One region of the Arthrobacter sp. fls2-241-R2A-172 genome, then DNA from elsewhere that is predicted to be linked to it. Evidence: riboswitches for the same ligand, from Rfam matches in the RefSeq annotation. Region 1 holds a riboswitch; each other region holds the start of a gene.
What was found. Region 1 has a riboswitch for glycine ahead of gcvP (aminomethyl-transferring glycine dehydrogenase). Riboswitches for the same ligand answer to the same signal wherever they lie in the genome.
Positions count from the first base shown of each region.

Region 2: linked by a shared signal. The riboswitch ahead of cycA (D-serine/D-alanine/glycine transporter) and the one ahead of gcvP (aminomethyl-transferring glycine dehydrogenase) in region 1 are both predicted to bind glycine.
Region 3: linked by a shared signal. The riboswitch ahead of gcvP (aminomethyl-transferring glycine dehydrogenase) and the one ahead of gcvP (aminomethyl-transferring glycine dehydrogenase) in region 1 are both predicted to bind glycine.

Region 1 is NZ_JARVTB010000012.1:183,143-192,775, reverse strand. Features, by position in the region: gene gcvT (glycine cleavage system aminomethyltransferase GcvT) at 1-280, opposite strand, end outside; gene gcvP (aminomethyl-transferring glycine dehydrogenase) at 293-3,139, opposite strand; glycine riboswitch at 3,288-3,386, opposite strand; gene QRM57_RS17155 (PucR family transcriptional regulator) at 3,461-4,957, opposite strand; gene speB (agmatinase) at 5,148-6,152, shown strand; gene QRM57_RS17145 (purine-cytosine permease family protein) at 6,149-7,588, shown strand; gene QRM57_RS17140 (aldehyde dehydrogenase family protein) at 7,646-9,154, shown strand; gene QRM57_RS17135 (D-arabinono-1,4-lactone oxidase) at 9,184-9,633, shown strand, end outside.
Region 2 is NZ_JARVTB010000001.1:525,276-534,908, forward strand. Features, by position in the region: gene QRM57_RS02470 (prolyl oligopeptidase family serine peptidase) at 1-291, opposite strand, end outside; gene QRM57_RS02475 (FAD/NAD(P)-binding protein) at 352-2,313, shown strand; glycine riboswitch at 2,387-2,485, shown strand; gene cycA (D-serine/D-alanine/glycine transporter) at 2,630-4,096, shown strand; gene QRM57_RS02485 (ExeM/NucH family extracellular endonuclease) at 4,164-8,696, opposite strand; gene QRM57_RS02490 (septum formation family protein) at 8,877-9,368, opposite strand; gene QRM57_RS02495 (VOC family protein) at 9,547-9,633, opposite strand, start outside.
Region 3 is NZ_JARVTB010000003.1:84,603-94,235, forward strand. Features, by position in the region: gene QRM57_RS05960 (flagellar protein FlgN) at 1-429, opposite strand, end outside; gene QRM57_RS05965 (sigma-70 family RNA polymerase sigma factor) at 640-1,455, shown strand; gene QRM57_RS05970 (MFS transporter) at 1,514-3,061, opposite strand; gene QRM57_RS05975 (TetR/AcrR family transcriptional regulator) at 3,134-3,673, shown strand; glycine riboswitch at 3,769-3,866, shown strand; glycine riboswitch at 3,868-3,991, shown strand; gene gcvP (aminomethyl-transferring glycine dehydrogenase) at 4,044-6,890, shown strand; gene gcvT (glycine cleavage system aminomethyltransferase GcvT) at 6,904-8,052, shown strand; gene gcvH (glycine cleavage system protein GcvH) at 8,087-8,473, shown strand; gene QRM57_RS05995 (L-serine ammonia-lyase) at 8,661-9,633, shown strand, end outside.

The DNA.
Region 1 (9,633 bases):
CGCCGTCGGTGTCGCAGATGAGCGAATACTTGGCCTTCCCCACCGCGATCGCGGACAACTTGCCCACCAGCGCGTTGTCCAGGAACGCCGCAGCCTCCGGCCCGGTGACCCAGACTTCGCCCATGTGGGAGAGGTCGAACAGGCCAGCGGCGTTGCGGACTGCGTGGTGCTCGGCGAGCTCGGACTCGTATTTCAGCGGCATCTGCCAGCCACCGAAGTCGGTGAAGGAGGCGCCCGCCTTTTTGTGTTGCTCGTACAGAGCCGTGTAGTTCTCAGTCATGATCGGGATCCTTTAGTTCTCGAATGATTCGATCGGAGGGCAGGAGCACACCAGGTTGCGGTCGCCGGCTGCGCCGTCGATGCGGCCCACTGGCGGGAAGTACTTGTCCTGCTTGAGGTGGTGGACGGGGAAGGCGGCCTGCTCGCGCGGGTAGGAGCGGTCCCAGTCGGAATTCACGACGGCGGCAGCGGTGTGCGGCGCGTTGCGCAGCGGCGACTCCTCGACAGTGAAATCACCGCTGGCCACCTGCTCGATCTCGGCACGGATGGTGATCATGGCTTCGATGAAACGGTCGATTTCGGCCAGGTCCTCGGACTCGGTCGGTTCCACCATCAGGGTCCCAGCAACCGGGAAGGCCAAGGTGGGGGCGTGGAAACCGAAGTCGATCAGGCGCTTGGCCACGTCTTCAGCAGTAACACCCGTGCGTGCCGTCAGCTCGCGGAGGTCCAGGATGCATTCGTGCGCAACCAGGCCGCCTTCACCGGTGTAGAGAACCGGGAAGTGCTCATCCAACCGGGAAGCAACGTAGTTCGCGGCCAGCAGTGCCGACTTGGTGGCTTCGGTGAGGCCCTGGCCACCCATGAGCTTCACGTAGGCCCAGGAGATCGGCAAGACACCTGCGGATCCATACCGCGAAGCGGAAATCGCCACGCCATGACCCGGTTCGTGGGCGGCCTTGTTGGCATCGCCGGGCATGAACGGGGCCAAGTGGGCTTTCGCAGCAACGGGTCCAACACCGGGACCGCCGCCACCGTGCGGGATGCAGAAGGTCTTGTGCAGGTTCAGGTGGGAGACGTCGCCGCCGAACTTGCCCGGCTGGGCAAGGCCAACCAGGGCATTGAGGTTCGCGCCATCGACGTACACCTGACCACCGGCCTGGTGAACGGCGTCGCACACCTCAACGACGTCGGCGTCGTAGACACCGTGCGTGGACGGGTAGGTGATCATGATGCAGGACAGGACGTCCTTGTTGGCTTCGATCTTGGCGGTCAGGTCCGCGTGGTCGATGGTGCCGTCAGCGGCGGTCGCGACCACAACCACTTTCATGCCGGCCAGCACCGCGGACGCAGCGTTGGTGCCGTGGGCGGAAGCGGGGATCAAGCAAACGGTGCGCTGCTCGTCGCCCCGGGACAGGTGGTAGCCGCGGATCGCCAGCAGGCCCGCGAGCTCACCCTGCGAACCGGCGTTCGGCTGGATGGACACTTGGTCGTAGCCGGTGATCTCCGTGAGGTCGGCTTCCAGGTCCTCGATGAGTTCGCGCCAGCCGGCCGTCTGGTGGTCCGGTGCGAAGGGGTGGATGGAGGCGAACTCGGGCCAGGAGATGGCTTCCATCTCTGCCGTGGCGTTGAGCTTCATGGTGCACGAACCCAGCGGGATCATGGTGCGGTCCAGTGCGAGGTCCCGGTCGGACAGCTTGCGGATATAGCGCAACAGCTGCGTCTCGGAACGGTGCGTGTTGAACACCGGGTGCTGCAGGAAATCGCTGGTCCGGACCACGTCCGAGGGCAGCTCGAAGCCCGCCGCGTCCTTCACCGGACCGGCACCGAAGGCGACGGCAACGGCGGAGAGGACCTCCGGCGTCGTGGTTTCATCAATCGAGACGCCCACGGTGTCGGCGTCGATGAACCTCAGGTTGATGCCGCGGGCTTCGGCGGCGGCGATGACTTTGTCAGCCTTGCCGGGGACGCGGACCGTGAGGGTGTCGAAGAAGGACTCGGTCACGAGTTCGCGGCCAGCCGCCTTCAGCGCCGTCGCCAGCGTTCGTGCATGGCCGTGAACGGTTTCGGCGATCGACTTCAGGCCTTCCGGGCCGTGGTAGACGGCGTACATCGAGGCCACGATGGCCAGCAATGCCTGGGCTGTACAGATGTTGGACGTGGCCTTTTCGCGGCGGATGTGCTGCTCGCGGGTCTGGAGGGCCAGGCGGTAGGCGGGGACGCCCGCGTTGTCCTTGGAGACGCCGACGATGCGGCCCGGAAGCGTGCGCTCCATGCCTTCGCGGACGGCCATGTACGCGGCGTGCGGGCCGCCGAAGAACAGCGGGACACCGAAACGCTGCGCGGTTCCGACGGCGACATCGGCACCTTGCTCGCCCGGGGGCGTGATGAGGGTGAGCGCCAGCAGATCGGCCGCGACAGTGACCAAGGCGCCACGTTCCTTGGCTTCGGCGATCACCGGGGCATGGTTGAAAACGCGGCCCGAAACGCCCGGCTGCTGCAGGACGATACCGTTGATGTCGCCGTCGGGCAGGCCGGCAGAGAGGTCCGCGATCTCGACCTCAAAACCCAGCGCCTCGGCGCGGCCCTTCACGATTGCGATGGTCTGCGGGAGGAGGTCGGCGTCCAGGACGGTCTTGCCGTCCTTCACAGCCTTGTTCGCCCTGCGCATGAGCAGCACTGCCTCGGCAACGGCGGTAGCTTCGTCCAGCAGCGAGGCGTTGGCCACGGGAAGTCCCGTGAGGTCCTGGACCATGGTCTGGAAGTTGAGCAGCGCTTCGAGGCGGCCCTGGGAAATTTCCGGCTGGTACGGGGTGTAGGCCGTGTACCAAGCCGGGGATTCGAGGATGTTGCGGCGGATGACGGGCGGCGTCACGGTGTCGTAGTAGCCCTGGCCGATCATCTGCACGGCGGTTTTGTTCTTGGAAGCCAGCTTGCGCAGCTCAGTGAGGACCTGCACCTCGGTGAGGGCGTCCTGCAACTTCAGCGCAGTGTCCTGGCGGATGGAATCTGGGACAGCAATGTCCACCATGCCGTCGACAGAGTCAAGGCCGATGGCCTTGAGCATGGTGTCAACATCGGCCTGGCGGCGGGCGCCGATATGCCGGTCCGCGAACGCGGTGGGGGTTGATTGAACAGTCAAGAGGAACTCCATGATTCAGGCGCCTGCTGAGCGCCACGATGATGTGGGTTCCTCCCCGCTCTGTATTGGACCTGAGAGATTCCGCAGGAATGGTTGCCTGCTTGCACCGTCGGTGAGCCCGGTTTCCCGGACTGCTTTCCAGAGTTGCCTAACCGCGGCGGTACATGGGCCTGAGAGATTCCTGGGGAGGATTTGCTCCTACGGCGCCTGACTGGATGTACCGGCAGGACTCTCCCGCCGCAGATCAAAAGCGTTGCATCACGTGAGTGACACGCTTCACACCATAGCGGGTTGTTTTGAAAAAGCGCAAGCAAGCTGTGGCTACTGATGCATCGCTTCGTGGATCTGCAGTGCGAACCACAACTGCGCAACCGTGGACGTTTCGCCCATGTCCAGCCCCGTCAACTCACCGATTTTCCGGATCCGGTAGATGATGGTCTGCCGGTGCGCGAACAGCGTCGCAGCCGTCTTTTGCCAGGAACGTTGAGAATCCAAATATGTCCTCAGGGTCAGGATCAGATCGCCGTCCTGTCTCTGCTCATAGTCGAAAACCGGGCCCAGCAAGCGGCGCACCAACGCCGTCCCTTCCTCGAATCCGGTCAACCCAAGCCACGACGGTCCCTGCGCGTATCGGGCCAATTCCAGCCTGTTGGCGCGTGCCGAACCCAAGGCCCACAGCGACTCCTGCAGCGCCCGTTGGATTCCGGCCACAGCAGCGGGCGTGCTGATCCCGATCACGCTGCCAACGCCGCTGCAATGCACCAGGACCTCATCGGACACATCCGCCGGGACCACCACATGGAGCCGGTTGTTCCGCTTCAAGGACGCCGACGCAACCCCGTGCCGCCACAGGTCGATGTGGACGCCGGCCAGCCGGTCGTCGTGCGGTTCCGTCGCGTTGCCCGCGGCCATGGCGACCATCAGGAAGTCCGCGGCCGGTATGCCAAACGAGACCATCCGGCTTTCCATTTCCGCCACCCCGAGCCGCCCATCCGTGGCCTGCAGCAGGAACTCACCGGCCAGCCGGTGGCGGCTTTCCAGCGACAAGACAATCCGTGAGAGCTGCAGTCCCAGCACGGTCGCGGCGTGGAGGAGTACGACGGCGTCCGGGTGCGGTTCGCTGTTGGGCAGCACAACCAGGAGCGCATTCGCGTGGGTGGGAATGTCCATGGTCAGCACGTGCCGGCCACGGATCCGGTGCCACTGGAAGTTCTTGCCTGCAACGGACACCTGGCCCGGGTGCGGCGACCATTCCTCCACAAGGAAGCCGGGCAGCGGATGGCCCTCCGGATGCCATGGATGCAGGCAGCGGCGGTCCACCACGAAAAGTTCCGAATCCAGCTCCGTGGCCAACCTCAGGACCAGGCTCTGCCAGTGGTCCTCGGAGGCGCCAGCGGTCCGCAGCAGGTCATAGACCCGCGCGGTTTGCCGAAGCCGACGCGATTCTTCGAGCAGCGAGGACTCTGCAACCGACCGGGCAATCGCGATGAAGGGCAGGGGGTAGGGAATGTTGAGCAGGGGCAGGGGCAACTGTTCGCAGGCCGCCAGGAACTCGGCCGTCAGCGGTGGCGCGTGCATCTTTTCCCCGATTGCCAGAGCGCTGGCACCTGCATCCACCAGGGCCTCGGCGAGCGCAACCTGTCCCGCCGGATCGGACGGGATGGACAACCCGTTGGTCATCATGAGTTCGCCGCCCGTGACCCATTCCCACAGCCTGGGGAGGTCGGAGGTATGAGCCCAGGTGATGCGGTTGTCTTGTCCGGAGGCGCCGGCCAGGAGCGTCAGTCCGAGCTGCGGCTCAGCCACGAGTTCTGCCACTGTGATTGCCGTTCCGGGCCCTCCCTTCCCTTGCGCATGGCAGTCGCCGCGCGGCGCTTAGACGTTTGTCTAAACGCTTCGACCATTTGTAGTCAATGTACCGCTATGCGGAGTGATCCGCGTCACGAAGAATTGAGGTATGCACTTCCCGCTCAACGGCGAGCGCCCCAGCTACCTGAAGGATCCAGCCATGACAACGCACCAGCCCATTGGCCCCGTGGATGCAACCAAAGTTCCCCGTTACGCAGGCCTGGGCACCTTCGCCCGGCTCCCCCAGATCGACCGCGTCCCGGATTACGACATCGCCATCGTCGGTGTTCCGTTCGACGGCGGAACCTCTTTCCGCCCCGGCGCCCGCTTCGGTCCGGCCGCAGTCCGCGAGGCCTCGCGGCTCCTGCGCCCTGGCTACCACCCGGAACTCGACGTCGAGCCCGTGTACGAGGCACAGGTAGTGGATGCCGGCGACATCGCCTGCACTCCCTACGACATCACCCGCGCTGTGCGTGAGATCGAGGAGCAGGCTCTGCCCCTGATCAGCGAGGAGAAACGACTCATCTCCATCGGCGGCGACCACACCATCGCATTGCCCATGCTTCGGGCTTTGAACAAGGTCCACGGCCCGGTTGCGTTGCTGCACTTTGACGCCCACCTGGACACCTGGGACACGTACTTCGACCAGCCCATCACACACGGGACCATCTTCCGGCGCGCTTTTGAGGAGGGCCTCCTGGTGGAGGACAAGTCGATGCACGTGGGGATCCGCGGCCCCGTCTACGACCGCAACGACTTCCTCCGCGACCACGAGTTCGGTTTTCAGATCATCCGCTGCTCGGACCTGGACGTTATGGGCGTCCCGGCCGCGATCCAGCAGGTGAAGGACCGACTCGACGACACCCCGGTCTACGTTTCGATCGACATCGACGTCCTGGACCCGGCATTCGCGCCTGGCACGGGCACTCCGGAGATGGGCGGTCTCCACTCCCGCGAACTCCTGGCCCTGCTCCGCGGGCTGGACGGCATCAACATCGTGGGCGCAGACGTCGTCGAAGTCGCTCCGGCGTACGACCATGCGGACATCACCACCGTGGCAGCGGCTACCCTGGTGTTCGATCTGCTCGGTGTGATGGTGAACCGCAGCAAGGCAAGCACCGCAGGTGACCGTGAACTGGCTTCGGCATCCAGGAGCGCATCATGAGCACCGCACCTGTCACCGAAGTGCCCCGGCTGGAGGACAAGACCATCCAGCCCATCCCCTTGAACGAGCGGCACGGCAAGGCCAGGGACCTGTTTACCATCTGGTTCGGCTCCAACATCATGATCATGACCATCGTGACCGGCGGACTCGCCACCACGGTGTTCGGCCTGGGCTTCGTGCCAGCCATCGTGGGCATCATCATTGGCAACGTGGTGGGCGGCATTTTCATGGCGCTGCACTCGGCCCAGGGTCCGCAACTAGGCGTGGCGCAGATGATCCAGACCCGAGGCCAGTTCGGTTCATTCGGGGCATTGCTGATCGTGGTCATCGTGGTGGTCATGTACGTCGGCTTTTTCGCAGCCAACCTGGTGTTCGGCGGCGAGGCCATGGCCGCCGTCAGCCCCGGCATCAGCGTTGATGCGGGCATCATCATCATCGGGGTAGTCAGTGTGATCGCGACGATTTTCGGGTACCGGCTCATCCACGCCTATGCACGCGTCCTAAGCGTGACAGCCGGACTGGCGCTGCTGTTGGCTTTCGCTTGGATCCTGGTGGTGGACGGACTGCCCGCTAGCTTCCTGGAAACGGGCAATTTCAACTGGGTCGGCTTCATGGGAACCATCTCCGTCTCAGCCCTGTGGCAACTGGCCTACGCGCCCTACGTTTCGGACTACTCCCGCTACATGCCTCAGGGCACCGGGTCAGGGCCCGCCTTCTGGGCTTCCTACTCAGGCTGCGTCCTGGGCACCCTGTTCCCCATGATCCTGGGGGCTCTGGTGGGCACACTGGCCATGACCCTAAGTGCTGAGAACGTGGAAATCGTGGGCAGCCTGGGAGCCTTGCTTCAACCGTGGACCCTGGTCATCGTGGGCATCTTCTGCCTCGGCGTGGCTGCGTCGAACGCCATGAACCTGTACTGCGGCGTCCTCTGCACCCTGACGATCGGGCAGACCTTCAAGCCCACGTGGTTGCCCCGGGCGAAGACCCGGAGCATCGCCGCCGTCGTCCTCTTTGTCCTGGCGGTCTCGATTGCACTGTTCGCCCGCGACAACTTCATCCTCTTCTACACCAACTTCCTGTCCTTCCTGATGTACGTCCTGGTCCCGTGGACGGCCATCAACCTGGTGGACTACTACCTGTTGCGGCACGGCGACTACCGGGTTGAAGACTTCTTCAAGCGCGACGGCGGCGTGTACGGGCGGTTCAATTGGGTCGCCATCGGCTCCTACGTTGCCGGCGCCCTCATCCAGGTTCCCTTCTCCGCAACCGCCATCTACACAGGCCCGATGGCCGCCGCACTGGGAGGCGTGGACATCTCCTGGATCGTCGGGCTCGTGGTGGTCGCTCCCCTGTACTACGTCGCGGCCCGCGTGTTCGGCAAGAAGACGGAGGCCGTGCCGTTTCCCGCAACTGCACTCGCCCCCGACTTTCCCTGACCAGAATTCTTCCGACCAGACCTTCCCTGGCCCGACCTTCCCTGAAAGCGAATCACCATGACCATCACCCAGACCGAGAAGTTCACCGTCAAACGTTCCGCGGCTGAAGGCACCTCCAACGTCGCTGCGGTCCTCCCGCCCACCGGGCACTTCATCAACGGCTCCTTCGTCCCCGGCTCCTCGGGCCAGACCATCGACGTCGTGGACCCCACCACCGAGGTGGTCATCGCCTCAGTGCAGGCCGGCACGGCCGACGACGTGGACGCAGCTGTTGCCGCCGCCGTCGTCGCCCAAAAAAGCTGGGGTGCCACCACCCCGAAGGAACGTGCCGATGTCCTGAACCTCGTCGCCACCATCATCGAAGAGAACCGCGCGGTTTTCGAGGCCCTCGAGTCAGCCAACACGGGTAAACCGCAGGCAGTCTCCGAAGACGACGTCTCCAGCACCATCGACACCTTCCGGTTCATGGCCGGCGCTTCCCGGACCCTGACCTCCATGGCCGGCGGCGACTACGCAACGGACCACACCTCCGTGATCCTCCGCGAACCTGTTGGCGTCGTCGGCGTGATTACCCCGTGGAACTACCCGCTGCTGATGGCCGCCTGGAAGATCGCGCCAATCCTCGCCGCCGGCAACAGCATCGTCATCAAGCCGTCCGAGCAAACCCCACTGACCACGTTGAAGTTGGTGGAAGTGTTGGCCGGGCGCATCCCGGACGGCATCCTCAACGTCGTCACGGGCCGTGGGCGGACCGTGGGGCAGAGACTCTCCGACCACCCGGACATCGCCCTGGTGGCCCTGACTGGAAGCGTCGTCAGCGGGCAGGCCGTGGCGGAAACCGCTGCAAAGTCCGTCAAGCGCGTGCACTTGGAGCTCGGCGGCAAGGCTCCCGTTGTGGTCTTCCCCGACGCCGACCTCCGCGCCGCCGCTGCCGGCGTGCGCAACGCCGGCTTCTGGAACGCCGGCCAGGACTGCGGCGCGGCTTGCCGGGTCCTGGTCCACGAGTCCGTGGCAGAGGAGTTCACCCAGCATCTGGTGCAGGAAGTGGGCACTTTGGTTCTGGGCGCTCCGGACGCAGGGGACGACGTCGAAATTGGCCCCATGATCTCCCTTCCGCACTTCGAACGGGTCAAGGAGGCACTGGCTGAGGCCCGCGCTGCCGGGTTGGAGATCGCGATCGGCGGTTCGGCCGTGGAAGGCACTGGTTACTTCATCGAGCCGACGGTCATCACCAATGTTCCGGCGGGAGCGCCCATCGCGACGCACGAAATCTTCGGCCCCGTGGTCACTGTGGAGACGTTCGCCTCAACGGAAGAGGCAGTCATCCGCGCCAACGAAAGCCCTTATGGTTTGTCCGCTTCGGTGTGGACGCGCGATTCCAGCCTTTCCCTCCGGATTCCCAAGCAACTGGACTTCGGCACGGTGTGGGTCAATGCGCACCTGGTCCTGGCGTGCGAGGTACCGTGGGGCGGATTCAAGGGTTCGGGCTACGGCCGCGACCTCTCGCTCTACGCCCTGGATGACTACTCACGCACCAAGCACGTCATGATCAACCACGGCGCGTGAGCGCCCAACCAAGCAACGGAGCTTCCACCATGACAACTCACGTTTCCCGGGCATCGGGCGCAGCGGCGGCAGCCACCCCCACAGCCCCCTTCGACACCGACGCCACCTGGACCAACTGGGGCGGGAACCAGAGCGCAACGCCCGCCTTTACCGTTCGGCCCAGGAACGAACAAGAAGCGCTCGACGCCGTCCGCTTCGCCATCCGCGAAGGCTTGCCCGTGCGGGCGGTCGGCTCGGGTCACTCTTCCTCACCGTTGGTGCAGACCGGCGGCGTCCTGATGGACATGTCGGGCCTCACCGCGATCACCGGCACTGATCGACTGGCGCGTCGGGCCAGGGCGTTGGCCGGGACCACGATCAATGCTTTCGGGGATGCGCTGTGGGAGCAAGGACTCGCACTGAGCAACCAAGGTGACATCGACAAGCAGCAGATCGCCGGAGCGCTGGCCACCAGCACCCACGGATCCGGCAAGGACCTG
Region 2 (9,633 bases), on a different contig from region 1:
CCAGAAGTTGTAGTAGAACCCGCCGCGCTTGGAGACCATGGCAATGCGGTCCGTTGAGTCCAGGACCTCAAGGATTCCGGCTTCGACGGCGGAGTATTCAGCGTCCTCAAGCAATTCTTCGGTTCGCGCGTTCTGTTCCCGGACCCATGCAAGCTGCTCTTCGCCATGGATGTCTTCGAGCCAGATGTTTTCATCCGTGGGTTCAGGCGCAACCTCAGCGGCGTGGCGGGGACGGCCTGGCGCAGCCTCGTTCCCGGGAAGTGGCGTCTGATCAGCTTCTGTGGTGGTCATTGCCCCATCCAAGCAACACTTTTCAACAGTAAGCAAGTCACGCAGAAGTTAGGCTTGAGCGTGGCTAAATCCGAAACCAACCGTGTTGCCCTGCTGGGGGCTGGCCCCCGGGGCACCAGCGTCCTTGAGCGGTTGCTCGCGAATTGGGCTGCCGGGGGTCATGCTGTGCGCGCGTCGGGGGCCACCCTGCACATCGACGTGGTGGATCCTTTCCCCGCGGGTTCGGGCCACGTGTGGCAGCCGGGGCAGTCCCGGCTCTACCTGATGAACACCCAGTCGTTTTATCCGACGCTCATCCCGGAGGACCCTGAGCTCGCTCCTCCGCTGGCCGGTGGTTCGTTCGACAAGTGGCGCGAGGCCCGGCGTCGTGATGGCTTGGGACTGGACGACGCCGAAAAGGCGGAGCTTGCCACCCTCGAATCGCATGACTTCCCCAGCCGTGCCCTGTATGGGCGGTACTTGCGCCAGACCCTGGATGGCTTGCTCGAGCGGCTGCCCGACGGCGTCAAGGTCACGTTCCATGAGACCTCCGCCGTCGCGGCGCGACCGGTGAAGGACGGAACAAAAAACGCGTTCGACGTCGAACTCGCCAACGGTGCCACCCTCACCGTCGGCTCCGTGGTCCTCGCGTTAGGTCATATCGAGTCCCGGCTGAATCCCGAGCAAAGGTCTTTCAAGAGCGCGGCGGAGGAGCAAGGACTGCTCTATTTTCCGCCGGCGCCACCCGCCGACGTTGAGTGGGAGGCGGTGCCGGATAACGAGCCGGTGCTGATCCGCGGAATGGGATTGAACTTCTTCGACGTCATGGGACAGCTGACGGAGGGCCGCGGCGGGAAGTTCGTCGAGGCCGGTTCTCCGGGGGCAGGGGTGTTGGAGTATCGGGCATCGGGCCGGGAACCCAGGATTATTGCTGCCTCCCGGCGGGGCACCCCTTACCGGGCCAAGGCGGGGCTGGCGGGTTACTACCCCAGCAGCATCACCATGCGCTACCTGACCGAAGACGCCGTGGACCGGTTTCGCGCGGCCGGAATCCAGCCCGGTTTCGACCACGATCTTTGGCCGCTGCTGCACCGTGATGCGCTGTGGGCGTATTACTCAACGCTGGCCCGCTCACAACCCACTGCGATCAAGGACCCCGCGCAGTTCCTGGCGGACCTCGAGGACGCACTCCAACCGCACGCGCACACCACAGCGAAGTGGGAGAACGACGTGGGCGATCTCGTGGAAAAGCACGTCGTCGCGTCCCGTCGGCTGAATCTTCGCGGGCTAGCCGCGCCGCTGGCAGGGCGTACTTTTGCGTCCAGGCGGGAGCTGGACGCGGCCATCACGGCATACCTTGATGATGACGCGCGCCGATCGGCTTTGGGCGAATCGGACCCTGTGAAGATGGCCATCGGAGCACTCCACACCGGCCGCGCGATCCTGAAATCCGTGGTGGCTGATGGTGGCATCACGGACGAATCCTGGTTGGCAGGGCTTCGGGGCTGGTTCGAATCCTTCGTCGAAGGGCTGGCCAGTGGGGCGCCCGCGCTGCGTTCGGAGCAGCTGGCCGCCCTGGCGCGTGCCGGCGTCGTAAGTTTTGTTGGCCCGGACCCGAAGTTCAGTGTGGACCGGAGCGCGAAACTGTTCCGTGCGGTTTCGCCATGGGTGCGCGACGCGCCGGTGGAAGCCCGGACCCTGATCGAGGCGATGTCGCCTGCCAACAGGGTGGGCATCAATATGTCACCGCTGCTGGAGCAGCTCATGGCTGACGGGTTGGTCCGAACCAAGATCATGATGAGCGTCGAAGGTACCCCGATGCAGACCACGGGTCTGGACGTCGTGCCACATCCGTACCGGCCCTTGGCGGCGAACGGGGCGGTCACCGAGAACCTTTACGTGCTGGGCCTACAGTTGTCTGCCTCACAGTGGGGCACGGCCATCGCGGCGGAGGCCCGGCCCCGAACCGGGCAGGCCTATGCCAGCGGACAGCGGACCCTGCGGGACGCCGACGAGATTGCGCGTAGCATTCTGGCCCGCTGAGGACTCAGGGTTGCAGTGCCGCCCGGCCTTCGTTAGTGTGTGAGCTGCATCACCGACTGGTGGTGCGCGCTTTTGATCCGCGGCGGGAGAGCCCTGCCGGTACATCACCACAGGCGCCGTAGGAGCAAACCCTCCCCAGGAATCTCTCAGGCCCATGTACCGCCGCGGCGAGGCAACTCTGGAAAGCAGTCCGGAACGCCGGGCTCACCGAAGGTGCAAGCAGGCCCACGCCTGCGGAAACTCTCAGGTCCATCTACAGAGCGGGGAGGAACCCGAATCTTGTGGCACCCCGTGCCGCCTGAACGATGGAGTTCCTTTGACGATTCAGCGCCCACCTTCAACCGGTACCGATTCCCCGCATCTTGAGCGGCAACTCACCAACCGCCACATCCAGCTCATCGCCATCGGCGGAGCCATTGGAACCGGCCTCTTCATGGGCTCCGGCAAGACCATCTCCGCCGCCGGCCCGTCCGTCATCTTCGTGTACATGATCATCGGCTTCATGCTGTTCTTCGTCATGCGTGCCATGGGCGAATTGCTGCTCAGCAACCTGAACTACAAATCCTTCAGCGACTTCGCAGCTGACCTCCTGGGCCCCTGGGCCGGCTTCTTCACCGGCTGGACATACTGGTTCTGCTGGGTCATCACGGGGATCGCGGACGTCATCGCTATCGCAGGCTATTCGCAGGAGCTGTGGCCTTCCCTTCCCCTCTGGGTGCCGGGTCTCATTACCATCGGCATCCTCCTGCTACTGAACCTGGCAACGGTGAAGGCATTCGGCGAAACCGAGTTCTGGTTCGCTCTCATCAAGATCGTCGCCATCGCGGCCTTGATCATTGTTGGCCTGTTCATGATTTTCAGTGGCTTCCAGTCCGACGCCGGCCCCGCCAGCTTCACCAACCTCTGGAGCCATGGAGGCTTCTTCCCGAACGAATTCATGGGCTTCGTCGCCGGATTCCAGATAGCGGTCTTCGCTTTCGTAGGCATCGAACTCGTGGGCACTACTGCGGCCGAGGCCAAGGACCCGGAAAAGAACCTGCCCAAGGCCATCAACTCGATTCCCATCCGCGTGCTCCTCTTCTACGTGGGCGCCCTGATCATCCTGATGTCCGTCACCCCGTGGACCCAGTTCGCTGCCGGTCACAGCCCGTTCATTGCCATGTTCTCCCTGGCCGGCCTGGGCGCAGCAGCCACGATCGTCAACCTGGTGGTCCTCACGTCCGCCATGTCCTCAGCCAACTCCGGGATCTACTCCACGTCCCGCATGGTGTTCGGCCTGGCCCAGGAAGGCGATGCCCCCAAGGTCTTCGGCGCGCTCTCCGGACGCAAAGTACCCCGCAACGCACTGTTTCTGTCCTGCGTCCTGTTGCTGTCCGGCGTCGTGCTCATGTACGCCGGCCAGGACGTCGGCAAGGCGTTCGACATGGTGACCACCGTGTCTGCCGTCTGCTTCGTCTTCGTGTGGTCGATCATCCTGGCCAGCTACCTGGCGTTCCGGAAGCGCCGTCCCCACCTTCACGAGTCTTCGGCGTTCAAGATGCCGGGTGGAGTGGCCATGGTGTGGGTGGTGTTCGCATTCTTTGCCTTCGTGCTGTGGGCGCTGACCACCCAGCCGGACACGCTCGCGGCGTTGCTCGCAACGCCCCTGTGGTTCGTGATTTTGGGGGTCGCTTGGGCGGTACTCCGACGCCGTCCGGCCCACCTGGCCCGGTACGCCGCTTTCCAGGCCGAGCTGCGCAGCGATGCTGCCAGGGTCCAGGACCCGGAGCCGGCAAACAAGTAACCACAAGACAGGCCCCTCACGAACCAATCGTGAGGGGCCTGTCTCTTGGGGGCATGCTACGGGGCGCTTAGCCTCTAAGGCATTTCTGGTACTGCAACCATTCGATGCCGTACCGCAGCCATCCCACAATGTCGTACCACTTGGACGGCTTGGTGGGCGGGGTGCACTGCGGCGGGTTGGGTCCGCTCGTTGCCACCTTGACCAGGGCCTTCACCACCGTTCCGGACTCGACGGCGGTCAGCACCAGGGTGCCGGTACCTGCGGCCGCTGCAGCGGGCACCTTCACGTTGACGGTCGCCGCGCCGGCGGATACCGGGACGTCCCCGAGTGCCACGGAGGCGCCCTTGGCGTCGATAAAGACCGCTTTCAGCAAGGTGTTCGCAGGGCTGCCGATGGAGGTCAGGTTCAGCTTGGAGACCGCCAGCGTGATGGATTCGCCAGCCTTGACCTCGGCTGCGGTGGAGTTTGCCACAGCAACTGAGCGGCGCGCGAAGTCCGGCGAGACGGGGTTGTGCGCCTGAAGGTACTTGATCCAGGCGTCACGGTCCACCAGGCCGGTGTCTTTCGTGTTGCTGCCCTCCTTGAAGACCCGGAAGTTGTCACCGCCGGTTGCCAGGAAGCTGAAGGTACCGATCCTGTACTGCTTTGCGGGGTCGATCACAGCGCCATTGACCCAGATGCCGGTAATCCGGTCACCCGCAGGACGGGCAGCATCGTAGGTGTAGTTGACGTTCTTGGACACCCCCAGCTGCTGGTACGGGCGGCTTGGTACGGTACCGTCCGGGTTGGTCTGCCACTGCTGCTCCAGGAGCGTTTTGAACTGTGCACCCGTCAGGGACGTGGTCCACAGGTTGTTCACGAACGGCAGGACCGCGTTGGCCTCGGCGTAGGTGATGGTGCCATCCGGCGCGTAGTACAGCTCGTTGCGCAGGCCGCCGGGGTTGACGACGCCGATTTCCGCCGCGCCGAGTTCGGGCGCCTTGAGCGTGTCCACCAGGGAGTCCGCTACCAGGTTGCCCAGCGTGGATTCGCTGGCGCGGTCGTCCCGCTTGGGGGCGCCTCCGGCAGGGTCCGGGGTGAATGCTGTGGTGATATCGGCGGTCACGGCACCCACGGCCTGGTTGCCGATTTCAGCAGCCTGGGCCAGGGCCTTATCCACGATGGTTTTCACTGCGGCCGCCCGCGGGTAGGCCGCGACGAGGCTTTCAGCGGTTTCGGTGGTCCTGTCCACGACTGCTGCCTTGTAGGCGGTGACGGACTTGGTTGCCGTGTCGACGGTGAGCGTTACGCTGCCCACGTTCTCGCCGTAGTTGCCGGTCTGCACGATCGGGCGGGTCTTGCCGGTGGGTTGGCGGTTGGCGTCAAGTACGGGCGCGTCCCAGGCGTACTCCTTGTGGGTGTGCCCGGTGTAGATGGCAGCTACGTCAGGGGTGGTTTCGTTGACGAGCTTGGCGAACGGGCCGCCCGCGGCAACTTCCTGTTCCAACGTGGCGCCCTCGGGGGTACCGGAAGCGGCGCCGTCATGGTTTTCGACGATGATAAGGTCCGCCAGCTTTTCGGCCTTGATCTTCGCAGCCACCCGGTTGATGGCGTCCACGGGGTCGCCGAACTCAAGATCGGTGATCCCCGCGGGGGTTACCAGGGAAGGAACTTCCTGGGTGACCGTACCGATGACCGCTACCTTCATGCCGTTCATGTCCAGGACCTTGTACTCCGGCAGGACCGGGGTGGTGGTGCCCTTCTGGTAAACGTTGGCGCCCAGGTAGGCGAACTTTGCGTTGTTGCCTCCGGCGATGACGCGGTCGCGCAGGTCTGACCAGCCGCCGTCGAACTCGTGGTTGCCCACAGCGGAGGCCTGCAGCTCAAGTGCGTTCAGGACGTCGATGGTGGGCTGGTCCTTCGCAACCGAGGATGCGAAGAGGGAGGCGCCGATGTTGTCGCCCGCGGATATGAAGGCAGTCGCGCCGGGCGCTGCTGCTGCACGGAGCTTCTCAACCGTTCCCGCAAAGAGCACCGTGTTGGCGTCGATCCGGCCGTGGAAGTCGTTGATGCCCAGGAATTGCAGGTCAACGGTGGCCGGTGCATCCGGAGTCAGGTTCAGGCCCACCACCACGGGATCGTGGTCGCTGGCCCGGAACTCGTCCGGGGCATAATAGTTGGTCACATTGTTGTTATACCGGCTGTATTCCAGCGCCACTGACTCCACGGAGTTGATGTTCCAGATGTCGGTTCCCGTGACCACCTTGTGGGCTGCCGGGGACGCCAGGATGTGGTCGAGGGAGCCCACCATGCCGCCGAACAGGTAGGAGTGCTTGCCGGTGCCGACCTCAAGGTCGGTGTACCCTGCGCCGGTGAGGACGTTGATGGGGTCCTCCTTGGAGTAGGCGTTGAAGTCACCGATCAGGAAGACCTTGTCAGTGCCCTTGGAGGCCTGGAGGTCCTTGGAGAAAGCCAGCAGGGATTCGGCCTGCTTGGTGCGGGCAACGTTGGAGGCGCCCTGGCCCTTGTCGGTATCGTCCGGGGTCGCTGCGGAGCCCTTGGACTTGAAGTGGTTCACGATCGCGATGAATTTCTTGTCATCGCTGCCGCCAACCGGCTTGAACACTTGAGCCAACGGCTTACGGGCGCTGGCAAAAGCCACGGTGTCGTTGTGGATGATTGACTCGCCGACAGGTTCGGCCGCGGCTTTTTTGTAGATGAAGGCGGTGCGGATCATGTCTTCATCGCTGAGCGGGGGAGCGTTCGCTGGTGTGCGCACGTAATCCCACACGCCGGGAGTCTTGACGTTAAGGGACTCCACGAGCTTGGACAGGGCGTCGTCGCGGTTCTTGCCGAACTGGGCCGAGTTCTCGATCTCCTCGAGGGACACGACGTCGGCGCCCGATTTGGTGATCGCAGCAACGATCTTGGCCTGCTGGCGCTCGAAGTTCTCTGCGTTGGCAGCGCCGCGGGCGTTGCAGCCATCCTTGACGGTGATCGGGTTGCCGTCGCGGTCGGTGTAGAAAACACAGCCAGTGAGTTGGTCACCCGTGGTAGGGAAGTAGTTCAGCACATTGAAGGAGGCCAGCTTGAGACTGCCACCCACGTCTGCAGGACCTTCGGGGCGGGTGGAGGTGAAGGTTGCAGGCTGGACGGACGCGGCGTTTGCGGGGCTCAGCGCCGTCAGCGGCTGGAACTTCCACGAATTGTTCCCGTACCCCAGGATGACATCGGTCTTGAACGTGGCGGGCGAACCGACACGTACGGGGTCCGAAGGGGTCAGGTAGGGCAATTGCTGGGCCTTAGTGGCGGCGTCCTTGAGGAAGTTGGTGGACGCGCCGTCGTCGAGCTTGATGCCGCGCAGGGCGTTATCTGCCACCACGCCGGCATACTCGGGGGAGCCATAAGCAGCCACCGCCGTCGGCTGGACCAGCGGGGACTTGCCGGCCGCGAGGCCGATCTCGCCGTACTGGTTCAGGGAGTAGTTGTCAGTCACCGTGAAGTCACCCTGGGGTGAGACAAGCATGCCTTCGAGGCTTTCGCGGGCGGCCTCGTTCGCCGGCAACGCGAACGGCGTGGCCTTGACCTCGGGTGCCGCTTCGGCGAGCTTCTTCAGCCCCGCGGCTTCCACTGTGATCTGTGTTTGGTTGGCAAATTCGCTGACCGCGCCGGTGAGTTCCAGGTAGTCGCCCGGCTGGACCGTGGCCGCCGTCGTGGGTGAATAGACGAACAAAGCGTCCGACGCCGTCCTGGCCGCCCCTGCGGCGTCGCCGCCGGTGCCGGGGGTCTGGACGTAGTAGCCGTTGAACCCGCCGGTGGCGTAAACGGCGGTGACCTTGCCGCGGGTGGTTACCGTGCTGCCGACTAACGGGCTGGCCGTGCCGGTGCCTTGTATTTCCGCGATGGTCTTGATACCCGGTTGCGGCCCAGGATCGGTGGGCGGCGTGGTGCCAGCCGAAGGCGTGGGGGTGATGGTGGCGCTGAGGGTGAAATCAGCGGCATTGGAATCGGTGTCAACGCCGTTGGTCCGGTTGAGGCTCTTGACGTCTGAATTACTGGCGGGAGCCGTTGCAGGCGCAGTCTCAAAAGTGTTGGACGTTCCGTAACCCAAGAGATCGGCGATGGCGGCGTTGGCCGTCACTGAACCCGCGGGAAGTGGGGACACGGCGGTGCTCTGCTTCGCCAGGACCAGTGTCCCGGTGGTTCCGCTCGGGTTCAGGGTTCCGGAAGCCTGAACATCCGGCGTGGGGAGGGCCGGCGCCGTAGAGGAGGCGCTGTTGCTGGCCCCTTGGACCAGGAAGTAGCCCTTTGCCGGGATGCTCCCTGTCAACGGAGTGATTCCCGTCGGTGCTGCGGTGGCGGTGCCCGACCGGTATTGCAAGGACCAGCCAGCCAAGCTGACGGGCGCGTCGGAGGAGTTGTAGAGCTCCACGAATTTGTTCTTGAAGGCCGCGCCGCTGCTTCCGCCGCTTAGATAGGCCTCGTTGATGACCACCGGCGATGTGCCCGCCGGCGTGGCGGGATCGTCCGCCGCCATGGCCGGGACAGCCGTCAACGGGGCTGCAAGCAACCCCGCCGACAAGGCCGTTCCCGCCAGTAATTTCCAATGGTGTTGGTGCATCCGCTCTAACTTTCATTAGGGAGCCCTGTATGGCCCTGTGGACGACGCCCACCTTCTTGTGAAGTGGGCGCTGTTCCCGGAAGTTACTCCGGGGTAAAGCTGCCTCAGACGTAGCAGAACACGAACGGATGAATGGGAAGTGGACCAGTGGTGGCCGGAGAGTGCCCCCACTGTCCTTCTTTACTTGGCGGCGCCCTTAAGGGTCCCGGACGTAGCTGCGCCGGACGCGCCGCCGATCAGGCAGACGATCTCGCGGTCATCGGCCTTCCACGTATCGGTAGTGGGGTAGAAGTAGGTCAGTTCCAGGGTTGATGAATCAAAGGGCACGCCCACGAAGCTTGCGAACTCGGAACCGCAAAACTCTTCGGATTGCTTCTCAACCTCGGACTGGCCCGGGTAGGTGTCGGCCACAATGTTCTTCGCCGCGTACGCCTCGAGATCGTGTTCCTGCTCGCAAGGAATGATGGACACGTCCTTGACCTCAGTGCCGGAAGGCTCCGCGATGCAGTCGCCCACCTTCACTTTGAAGGCATCCGCAACAGATGTTTCGGTGGGTTTTCCGGACTCGTCCCGCTTGGCGTCCCCGCTGCTGATCAGCGAACAACCCGACAGGGCCAGGGTCGCCAAGCACAACACGGCGGTGGCTTTGATGGTTTGTGAAAGGTGCTGCAACTCAGGTCCTCGTTCCCCAAGGACCGCAGGGGGAGATCGTGGATGCCCACTCTGCGGCCAAACAATGAGGGACCGGTCAGGGCACCAACGCCGAACGATCCCCCAGGATCGGCGGTGGGCGGGTGGAGCCGGGCGCCCCTGGGTAGGAGGCGCCGGGCACCACCCGGAAATCAAAAGTCTAAGCGGACTGGCCCAGGTCCTGGATGACCTTGAATACTGCGCCGGTGGGATCAATGAGCGTCGCCAGGCGGCCGAACGGTGTTTC
Region 3 (9,633 bases), on a different contig from region 1:
CAGTGCCTCATCGGTGCCCGGCGACGGTATCCCGGCCACGTCCGGTGGGGCTTTCAACAGCTCGACATTCCGGGCAACGGCAAGGTCAATTCCTGCCAACAACGCAGTCAGTCCCCGGCGGTGATCGTCAAGGAGTTCGGGCCACAGTCCCGGGGGCGCCAGCGAAATAAGGGATGGAAGGGTGGATTGATCGGGGGCTTTCCATTCGGCGGCCAGCGCGGAGGCTTCCACGCCGCGTGCGAGGGATTCGAAACGTAGATTTTCCAGGACTTTTTCGAGTTCGGCCGCGGTGAAGGTCAACCGGTGCCAGTTGCCTGCCCGGAGATGCAGGAGCTGTGTTTCGAGGAGGAAAAGCAGGAAATCCAGCTGCCTCCGTTCGCGCCACAGCGTTGCCGATAGCTCGTCCGCCCCCACGGTTCCCCAATTCATTTTATGGCCCGCCAAAATCACAATTTGGCAGGGTTTATCTTTACTTCTGTCGAGCGTACACGCAGGGAGCTTTTGAGGTGGTATGTTCACTGAATACGTACCTGATTGAACGCTCAACAACGATGCTCTGATTGGTCTCTGGACATCGGCGAAACGGCAAAGAAGTCGGGTTTGCAACTCAATAATCCGGTCTCATGGGGGGACTCACTTTTGAATCGCGAACAGCGCAACGAGCTGGTGTTGCAGCACCTTCCGCTCGTTGGTTACCTGGTCTCTGACCTTTGCGCGCGCGCGTCGCATTTATCGCGCGATGATTTTGCTTCTGTCGGTGCCGTTGCCCTGATAACGTCTGCTGATTCCTTCGATCCGGACCTCGGTGTTCCGTTCGGTGCTTTCGCGCGCCGCCGGATCGTAGGTGCCTTTGCGGACGAGATGAGAGCCGGAGATTGGGCTACGCGGTCGGCCCGCAAGCGGATCAAGGAAACCCTGGGCGTCCAGGAGACCTTGACCAGCATGCTGGGACGGGGTCCCAGCGTCGCCGAGATGGCTTCGGCCCTGGGTGTCGAGCGTAGCCATGTTGAAGCTGCCCTGGTGGACGCATCCCGGACGCTGACTTCACTGGATGAGGTGGTGGCGGACACGGTTGCGTCCCCCACGGATTCCCCGGAACACTCGGTGCTGGCTGATGAGCGGATCAAGTACCTGCGTGCCGCCGTCGATGCCCTCCCCGAAAAAATGCGCTTCGTCGTCCAGGAAATCTATCTCGCGGGACGGTCCGTGAAGGAGCTTGCCGAGGAACTGGGTTCCACGCATGCCGCCGTCTCGCAGCAGCGGGCTGAGGGGATCCGGCTCATGCGCGACGGCCTGGCGGCCCATTACGCCGATTCGCCCGACCAGGTTTTCGAACCGGAATCGCGCATCACAGCCCGCCGCCGCAATGACTATCTTTCATCCCTTGCCGCGGCAACCACGGGTGGAATCACCCGCGGCTTTAGCCTGGGGACCTCACTCAACAGCGCCGTTTAGACACTGACGCGAAGGAGGCCGGGCCGCTCAGCGACCCGGCCTCCTTGCGTAGACTCGGCTAGTGCGCCTTGGGGACACGCCGGAGTACGACGGCGGCAAGGGCTGCCGCTCCTGCCATGAGTACCAGCCCAATCGCCGCAGTGACGTGGACGCCGGAGTCAAAGGCGACGCGTGCCGAGGCCGTCAAGGCTTCAGCCAAGGGCGCTGGGAGCGTGGAAGCAACGTCAACGGCGCCGGCCAGGGTTTCCCCGGACTTTTCGGCGGCGTGGCCGGACACGCCGTCAGGTATGACCAGGTTGTGCTGGTAGGAGGCCGTGAGGATGGAACCAAGGACAGCCGTTCCCAACAGCGAACCCAACTCGTAACCGGTCTCCGAGATGGCTGATGCTGCCCCGGATTTGTCAGCCGGTACGGAGGCCAGGATGAGGTCGTTGGAGATGGTCTCCGCCGCACCCACGCCAACAGCAAGAACTGTGAGGGCTGACAGGAGGAACACGGGGCCGCTGCCGTGGTCGCCCACAACAGCCACGAGGTAGCCAACGGCACTGAGCGTCAACCCTCCGGCCACCACAAAACCGGGCCGGACCTTTTTGACCAGGGGCACCACCAGCAGTCCGGCGATGACTGTTGCCAGGAGGGCCGGGATCATTGCGATACCCGCCTCCATGGGGGACTGGCCCTCAACCAATTGCAGGTGCTGGGCGAAGAAGTAGATGAAGCCGGTCATGGAGAAGAGGGAAAGTACGTTGGCAACGATTGCCGTACTGAATACCTTGTTCTTGAACAGGCTGACATCCAGCATCGGGCTGTCGATCCTCTGCTGGCGTCGGACGAAGAGGACACCCATCACCAGACCGAAAAGCATGAACGCCGCGGCTGATGCCCCAAAGCCGTGCACTGCGAATTCTTTGATGCCGTAGACAAACGGAGCCATGGTCAAGATGGACAAAGCGATGCTGGGGACATCCACGCGGCCCGGGTTCGCGTCTTTGGACTCGGGGATCAGGACCTTTCCGAAGGCGAGCAGCGGCAGCAGCAGGAAGGCTGCCACCAGGAAGACGGCACCCCACCAGAAGTGTTCCACCAGCCAACCGCCGAAGATCGGCCCGAGGGCAGCACCGCCTGAGAACCCGGCCGCCCACACGGCAATAGCGAGCCGGCGGCGGTTGGGGTCGGTGAAGATGTTCCGGATCAGGGAAAGCGTTGAGGGCATCAGCATGGCGCCGAAAACGCCAAGGGCGGCGCGTCCGCCAATCAGCCATTCTGCTGAGGGCGCGAACGCAGTAGCAGCCGAAACCGCAGCAAAGCCCGTGCTGCCGATCAGAAGCAGCCGCCGTCGGCCGATCCTGTCGCCGAGGTTGCCCATGGAGACGAGGAGTGCGGCCAGGACCAAGGGGTAGGCGTCAACGATCCAGAGCAGTTGCACGCCACCGACATCGAGGGATCGGGCGATCTCGGGCAGGGCAAAGGTGAGCGCGGTGTTGTCGACGGCCACCAGCAGTACCGGGAACATCAGGAGTGCCAGGGCCGTCCAGTCGCGCCACGGTGCAGGGCCCATGACGGGACGAGCTGAACTGGGAGCTTGGGTGGAGGACGGCGAGAACATGTCTTTACTGTACCGTCCAGACGGTATAGTTTCAAATTAAACCCCAGCAAGCCTTTAGGGAATGATGTACTCATGCCACGAAAACCAGTTGCCCGGGACGCCGTCCTGGATGCCTACGAATCCCTCCTTATAGAGGTGGGGGAGCGGGCCGCCACGCTCGACGCAGTTGCCAAGCGTGCCGGCGTCTCGAAGGGCGGGTTGCTGTACCACTTCCCCAACAAGGAGTCGCTGATCAGCGCCCTCCTGGAACGCCTGGACCAACTGGCAGTACAGGACATTGAGCAGATGAGGGCCGCGCCGGACGGTGCCGCTGCCTACTTCATCCGGACGTCATTGTGGGCCGGGACGCCGATGGACCGCGCTTTCGTCGCTGCTACCCGGCTGGCCGAGGTTGCCCACGAAGAAACGCGTCGCAGGTTTGCCGGAATCCAAAAGCAGTGGCTTGATGTCCTGGCCAAGGATGTCGGACCCGAGGTAGCGAAGGCCGTTAGCTACATGGGCGACGGACTGTATTTCAACGCAATGTTCGAGGGCGGCCAGGAGGCTAGCGACGGCGGCCGGGAAGCCGACGTCAAAATCCTGCTCGGAGTGCTGGAGCGGCTGCGGAAGTAGCGCATCATCCCATTTGCGGCGACGCGCCACACGTAGGACAATTAACCCTTGTGGCCTGCCTGAAATCGGGCCGCGTTATAACTGAACATTGCCTATGATCTGCGGCGGGAGAGTCCTGCAAGCACGTGATGCAGGCGCCGTAGGAGCAAACCCTCCCCAGGAATCTCTCAGGCCCACGCACCGCCGCGGCAAGGCAACTCTGGAAAGCAGCAGGCGCTCTGACCACCGAAGGGTGAAAGAGTGCTGTGCTCACCGACGGTGCAAGCGATGTTGTTCCAACAACGCGGAAACTCTCAGGTCCAATACAGAGCGGGGAGGAACCCAGCCACTGTGGCGTACCCAAACGCCGCCCAAGTAATGGAGTTCCTTCGTGACGGTTAGTTCTGCCTCCACCACCTTCGTTGATCGGCATATTGGCGCCCGCCGCCAGGCCGACATTGAGACCATGCTCAAGTCCGTGGGCTACGACACCGTTGACGCGTTGGTCGACACCGCCGTCCCCAACGACATCCGCCAGGACGTCGCCCTCACCCTGCAGAACGCCCTGAGCGAAGTCGAAGTCCTTGCCGAGCTCCGCAAGCTCGCCTCCAAGAACAAGACCGCCGTGCAAATGATCGGCCAGGGCTACTACGACACCGTCACGCCGCCGGTGATCCGCCGCAACATCCTCGAGTCCCCGGCCTGGTACACCGCCTACACCCCGTACCAGCCGGAAATCTCCCAGGGCCGCCTCGAAGCGCTCCTCAACTTCCAGACCATGGTCCAGGACCTGGTGGGCCTGCCCATCGCCAACGCTTCCCTCCTGGATGAAGCAACGGCTGTGGCCGAAGCCGTGCTGATGATGCGCCGCGCCAACAAGAACAAGTCCGCCCAGGACGGCAAGACTGTCCTCGACGCCGACTGCCTCCCGCAGACCATTGCGATCGTGAAGGGCCGCGCGGAAGCGCTCGGCTTCGAAGTTGAGGTAGCCGACCTGAGCGCCGGTCTTCCGGAAGGTGCCATCAACGGCGTCGTCCTCCAGCAGCCCGGCGTTTCCGGCCGCGTGTTCGATCACTCCGCCGTCATTGCTGAAGCCAAAGAGCGCGGCGCGCTGGTCACGGTCGCCGCCGACCTCCTGTCCCTCACGCTCATCACCCCTCCGGGCGAGCAGGGCGCCGACATCGCTGTTGGTTCCGCCCAGCGCCTGGGCGTGCCGCTGTTCTTCGGCGGCCCGCACGCCGCGTACATGGCCGTCCAGAAGGGCCTGGAGCGCTCCATGCCCGGCCGCCTGGTAGGCGTTTCCAAGGACGACGCCGGTGTCCCCGCCTACCGCTTGGCGCTGCAGACCCGCGAGCAGCACATCCGCCGCGAGAAGGCTACGTCCAACATCTGTACAGCCCAGGCACTCCTGGCGATTGTGGCCTCCATGTACGCGGTTTACCACGGCCCCGAGGGACTGAAGGCAATCGCGGAGACCGCCCACGACCACGCCCGGACCCTGGCCGCATCCCTGAAGGCTGCCGACGTCGAGGTCCTCCACGGCTCGTTCTTCGACACCATCACGGTCCGCGTCCCGGGCAAGGCCGCCGAGCTGGTGGCCGCAGCTGAGGCCAAGGGCATCAACCTGCGCGGCGTCGACGCCGACACGGTTGGCATCTCAGTGGATGAAACAACGACGACGGCGATTGTCGCCGACGTCGCAAGCGTCTTCGGCGCTTCGGTAACTGAAGCCGTTGAAGGCTTCGCGCTGGAATCCTCCGTTGAGCGCACCAGCGACTTCATGCAGCACCCGGTGTTCAACACCCACCGCTCCGAAACCCAGCTCCTGCGTTACATCCGCAAGCTGTCCGACCGGGACCTCGCGCTGGACCGCACCATGATCCCGCTGGGTTCGTGCACCATGAAGCTCAACGCCACGGCCGAAATGGAAGCTATCTCCTGGCCGGAGTTCGCTTCCATCCACCCGTTCGCGCCGGACTCCCAGACAGAAGGCTGGCGTGAGCTCATCACCGACCTCGAGGCACAGCTGACCGAGATCACCGGCTACGACCAGGTCTCCATCCAGCCGAACGCCGGTTCCCAGGGTGAACTCGCCGGGCTCCTCGCGATCCGCGGCTACCACCACTCCAACGGTGACGAGCAGCGCAACGTCTGCCTCATCCCGGCTTCCGCCCACGGCACCAACGCTGCCTCTGCCGTCCTGGCGGGCATGAAGGTGGTGGTCGTTGCCACCGCGCCGGATGGCACCATCGACCACGTAGACCTCAAGGCCAAGATCGAGGCCAACCGCGACGCCCTCTCGGCAATCATGATCACCTACCCGTCCACGCACGGTGTCTACGATGCCGACGTCCGCGAAGTCTGCGACGCCATCCACGAAGCCGGCGGGCAGGTCTACATCGACGGTGCCAACCTCAACGCCCTTGTTGGCCTTGCCCAGCCGGGCAAGTTCGGTGGCGACGTCTCGCACCTGAACCTGCACAAGACCTTCTGCATCCCGCATGGCGGTGGCGGTCCCGGCGTTGGTCCGGTTGCCGCCAAGGCACACCTGGCACCGTTCATGCCGGGCGATGCGGCTTCCTGGACCGAAGGCAACGACGTTCCGATTTCCGCATCCCGCTTTGGTTCCGCCGGTGTCCTGCCGATCTCCTGGGCATATGTGAAGCTCATGGGTGGCCAGGGCCTCACCGAAGCAACCAAGTCCGCGCTGCTCGCTGCGAACTACATCGCGTCCCGCCTCAACGACCACTTCCCGGTGCTCTACACCGGCGAAGGTGGACTCGTGGCACACGAGTGCATCTTGGACCTGCGGGAACTGACGGCCAAGACCGGCGTCACCGCTGAAGATGTGGCCAAGCGCCTCATTGACTTCGGCTTCCACGCCCCCACGCTCGCCTTCCCGGTTGCAGGGACCTTGATGGTGGAGCCCACCGAGTCCGAAGACCTCGTGGAGATCGATCGCTTCATCGAAGCCATGATCACCATCCGCAAGGAAATCGACCAGGTCGCTGCCGGTGACTTCTCCGTGCAGGACTCCCCGCTTCGCCGCGCGCCCCACACGGCAGCCGCCGTCGTAAGTTCCGACTGGGACCGCGCCTACCCGCGTGAGCAGGCTGCCTTCCCGGTCCACCACCTGAAGCAGGACAAGTACTTCCCGCCCGTTGGCCGCATCGACGGCGCAGCCGGAGACCGCAACCTGGTCTGCTCCTGCCCGCCCATCGAAGACTTCGAGAACTAGGGGGTTCCGGAAAATGACTGAGAACTACACGGCCCTCTACGAAGAGCACAAGAAACTCGGCGCCTCCTTCACCGACTTCGGTGGCTGGCAAATGCCGCTCAAGTACTCCTCGGAGCTGGCTGAGCACCACGCCGTCCGCAAATCCGCAGGCCTGTTCGACCTCTCCCACATGGGCGAAGTCTGGGTCACCGGGCCGGAAGCTGCTGCGTTCCTGGACTACTCCCTGGTAGGCAAAATCTCCGCCATGGCCGACGGCAAGGCCAAGTACTCGCTGATCTGCCAGGAAGACGGCGGCATCATCGATGACCTCATCACCTACCGTCGCCCCTCACCCGAAGAAGGTGAGGACAAGTTCCTCGTAGTCCCCAACGCGGGCAACGCGAAGGTAGTGGCTGACGCCCTTGCCGAACGGGCCGCCGGATTCGACGTTGTGGTTCAGGACGCCTCCGCCGAGACCTCACTCATCGCCGTCCAGGGTCCCCTTGCGGAATCGATCCTGCTGCGGCTCGTGCCTGCCGAGCAGCACTCCCTGGTCACGGAACTGAAGTATTACGCCGCCGTCGAGGTCACGTTCCTGGTGGCCGGCAGCGGCCAGGACCTGCTCCTGGCCCGCACCGGCTACACGGGCGAGGACGGCTTCGAGATCTTCGTGCCCAATGAATCCGCCGCAGCCCTGTGGCAGGCCATTGCCGCAGTCGCGGATGACGGCGAGCTCATCCCCGCCGGCCTCGCATCCCGCGACTCCCTCCGGCTCGAAGCGGGCATGCCCCTCTACGGCAACGAACTTTCCCGTGAGGGCAACCCCTTCGCCGCAGGACTTGGGCCCGTGGTTGCGCTGTCCAAGGAAGGCGACTTCGTGGGCAAGGAAGCCCTGGCTGCCCTGAAGGCGGACGGGGCCGGGTCCACTACCGGCCGCAAGCTCGTTGGCCTCAAGGGCCTGGGGCGCCGCGCCGGACGCAGCCACTACCCGGTCCTGAAGGACGGAGCGGTTGTTGGCGAAGTGACCTCCGGCCAGCCCAGCCCGACGCTCGGCTACCCGGTAGCGTTGGCGTATGTCGACGTCGAGTTTGCCGAGGTTGGAACCGCGCTGGACATCGACCTGCGCGGCAAGGCCGAGCCTTTCGAGGTCGTTGCCTTGCCGTTCTACAAGCGCCAAAAGTAGCCAGTTTTTCATTCACCACACGTTAGGAAACAGAATGCCCAAAGTAGCGCCCGAACTTCAGTACTCCGACGAACACGAGTGGGTTTCCCGCGGCGAAGGGAACTCGGTGTCTGTTGGTATCTCCGAGGTTGCCACCGACGCACTGGGCGACATTGTCTATGTTGACCTGCCCGAGGTCGGTTCCACTGTGACCGCAGGCGAGACCTGTGGCGAAGTTGAGTCCACCAAGTCGGTCTCCGACCTGTACTCGCCCGTCACCGGCGAGGTCACCGAAATCAACGACGCCGTTGTTTCCGACCCCGCACTGATCAACAATGATCCCTACGGTGCAGGCTGGCTGTTCAAGGTGGCCGCCGAGGCCGACGGTCCGCTGCTTTCCGCCGAGGAATACGCCTCCAAGAATGGCGGAGACCTGTCCTAGGTATCCCGCCACGCGAGCTCCATGGGCGTAGCGTGGTAACCAGTAACTGAAAAATTGCGACGCCGGGTTGCCGCCTTTGGGGGCCATCCGGCGTCGTGCTTCGGTTGACTTCCGCCACAAGCGGGAGCGGCCATCCGGCAGGACCATCTGCCGGGACATCTCAAGTTTTTATGAAGGAATCACGGCTATGGCTGTTGGTGTTTTCGATCTGTTCTCTGTAGGCATTGGTCCGTCGAGTTCGCATACGGTGGGCCCGATGCGTGCCGGGGCGGTGTTCGCTTCTGAGTTGAAGGACGCTGGCGTCCTTGATTCGGTGGCGTCGTTGCGGGTGGACCTGTATGGGTCGTTGGCGGCGACCGGTCGTGGGCATGGGACGTTCACTGCGACCCTGTTGGGGCTTGAGGGTTTTGAGCCGGAGTTGATCCTTCCCGATGAGGTGGAGGCACGGTTGGCGTCGATTGCGGAGACGGGGAAGCTCAACCTGGCTGGTGAGGTTCTGTTGCCGTATGCGGTGGAGGACATGGTTTTGCATCCCTTGACGGTGTTGCCGCGGCATACGAACGGGATGAAGTTTGCTGTCTCCGATGCCGAGGGGAACGTGCTGAAGGAGGCGACGTTTTTCTCGGTCGGTGGTGGGTTCATTGTCCGGGAGGGCGAGGAGAACGCGGCTCAGGCGGAGTTGGAGGAGTCCAAGAAGGAGTTGCCGTTGCCGTTCCGGACGGCGGCGGAGTTGTTGGGCCGGTGCGCGTCCAAGGGTTTGGGGATCAGCGACATCATGTTCATTAATGAGCGGGCGTCCCGGTCCGAGGAGGAGATCCGGGAGGGTCTGCTGCATATCTGGGCTGTGATGGAGGCTTGTGTTGAAACCAGTTTGCAGCGTGAGGGCGTGTTGCCGGGTGGGTTGAAGGTCCGTCGTCGTGCGCCGGATTGGTTGGAGCGGCTCCTGAAGGAGGACAAGGACCGGAACGATCCGAAGTACCGGCAGGAGTGGGTGAACCTGATCGCGTTGGCGGTCAATGAGGAGAACGCCTCCGGTGGGCGGGTGGTGACGGCTCCGACCAATGGTGCGGCGGGGATCATTCCGGCGGTGTTGTATTACGCGTTGAATTACGCGCCGGGCATGGATAAAGCGACCCAGGCTGATAAGGACGATGTGGTGG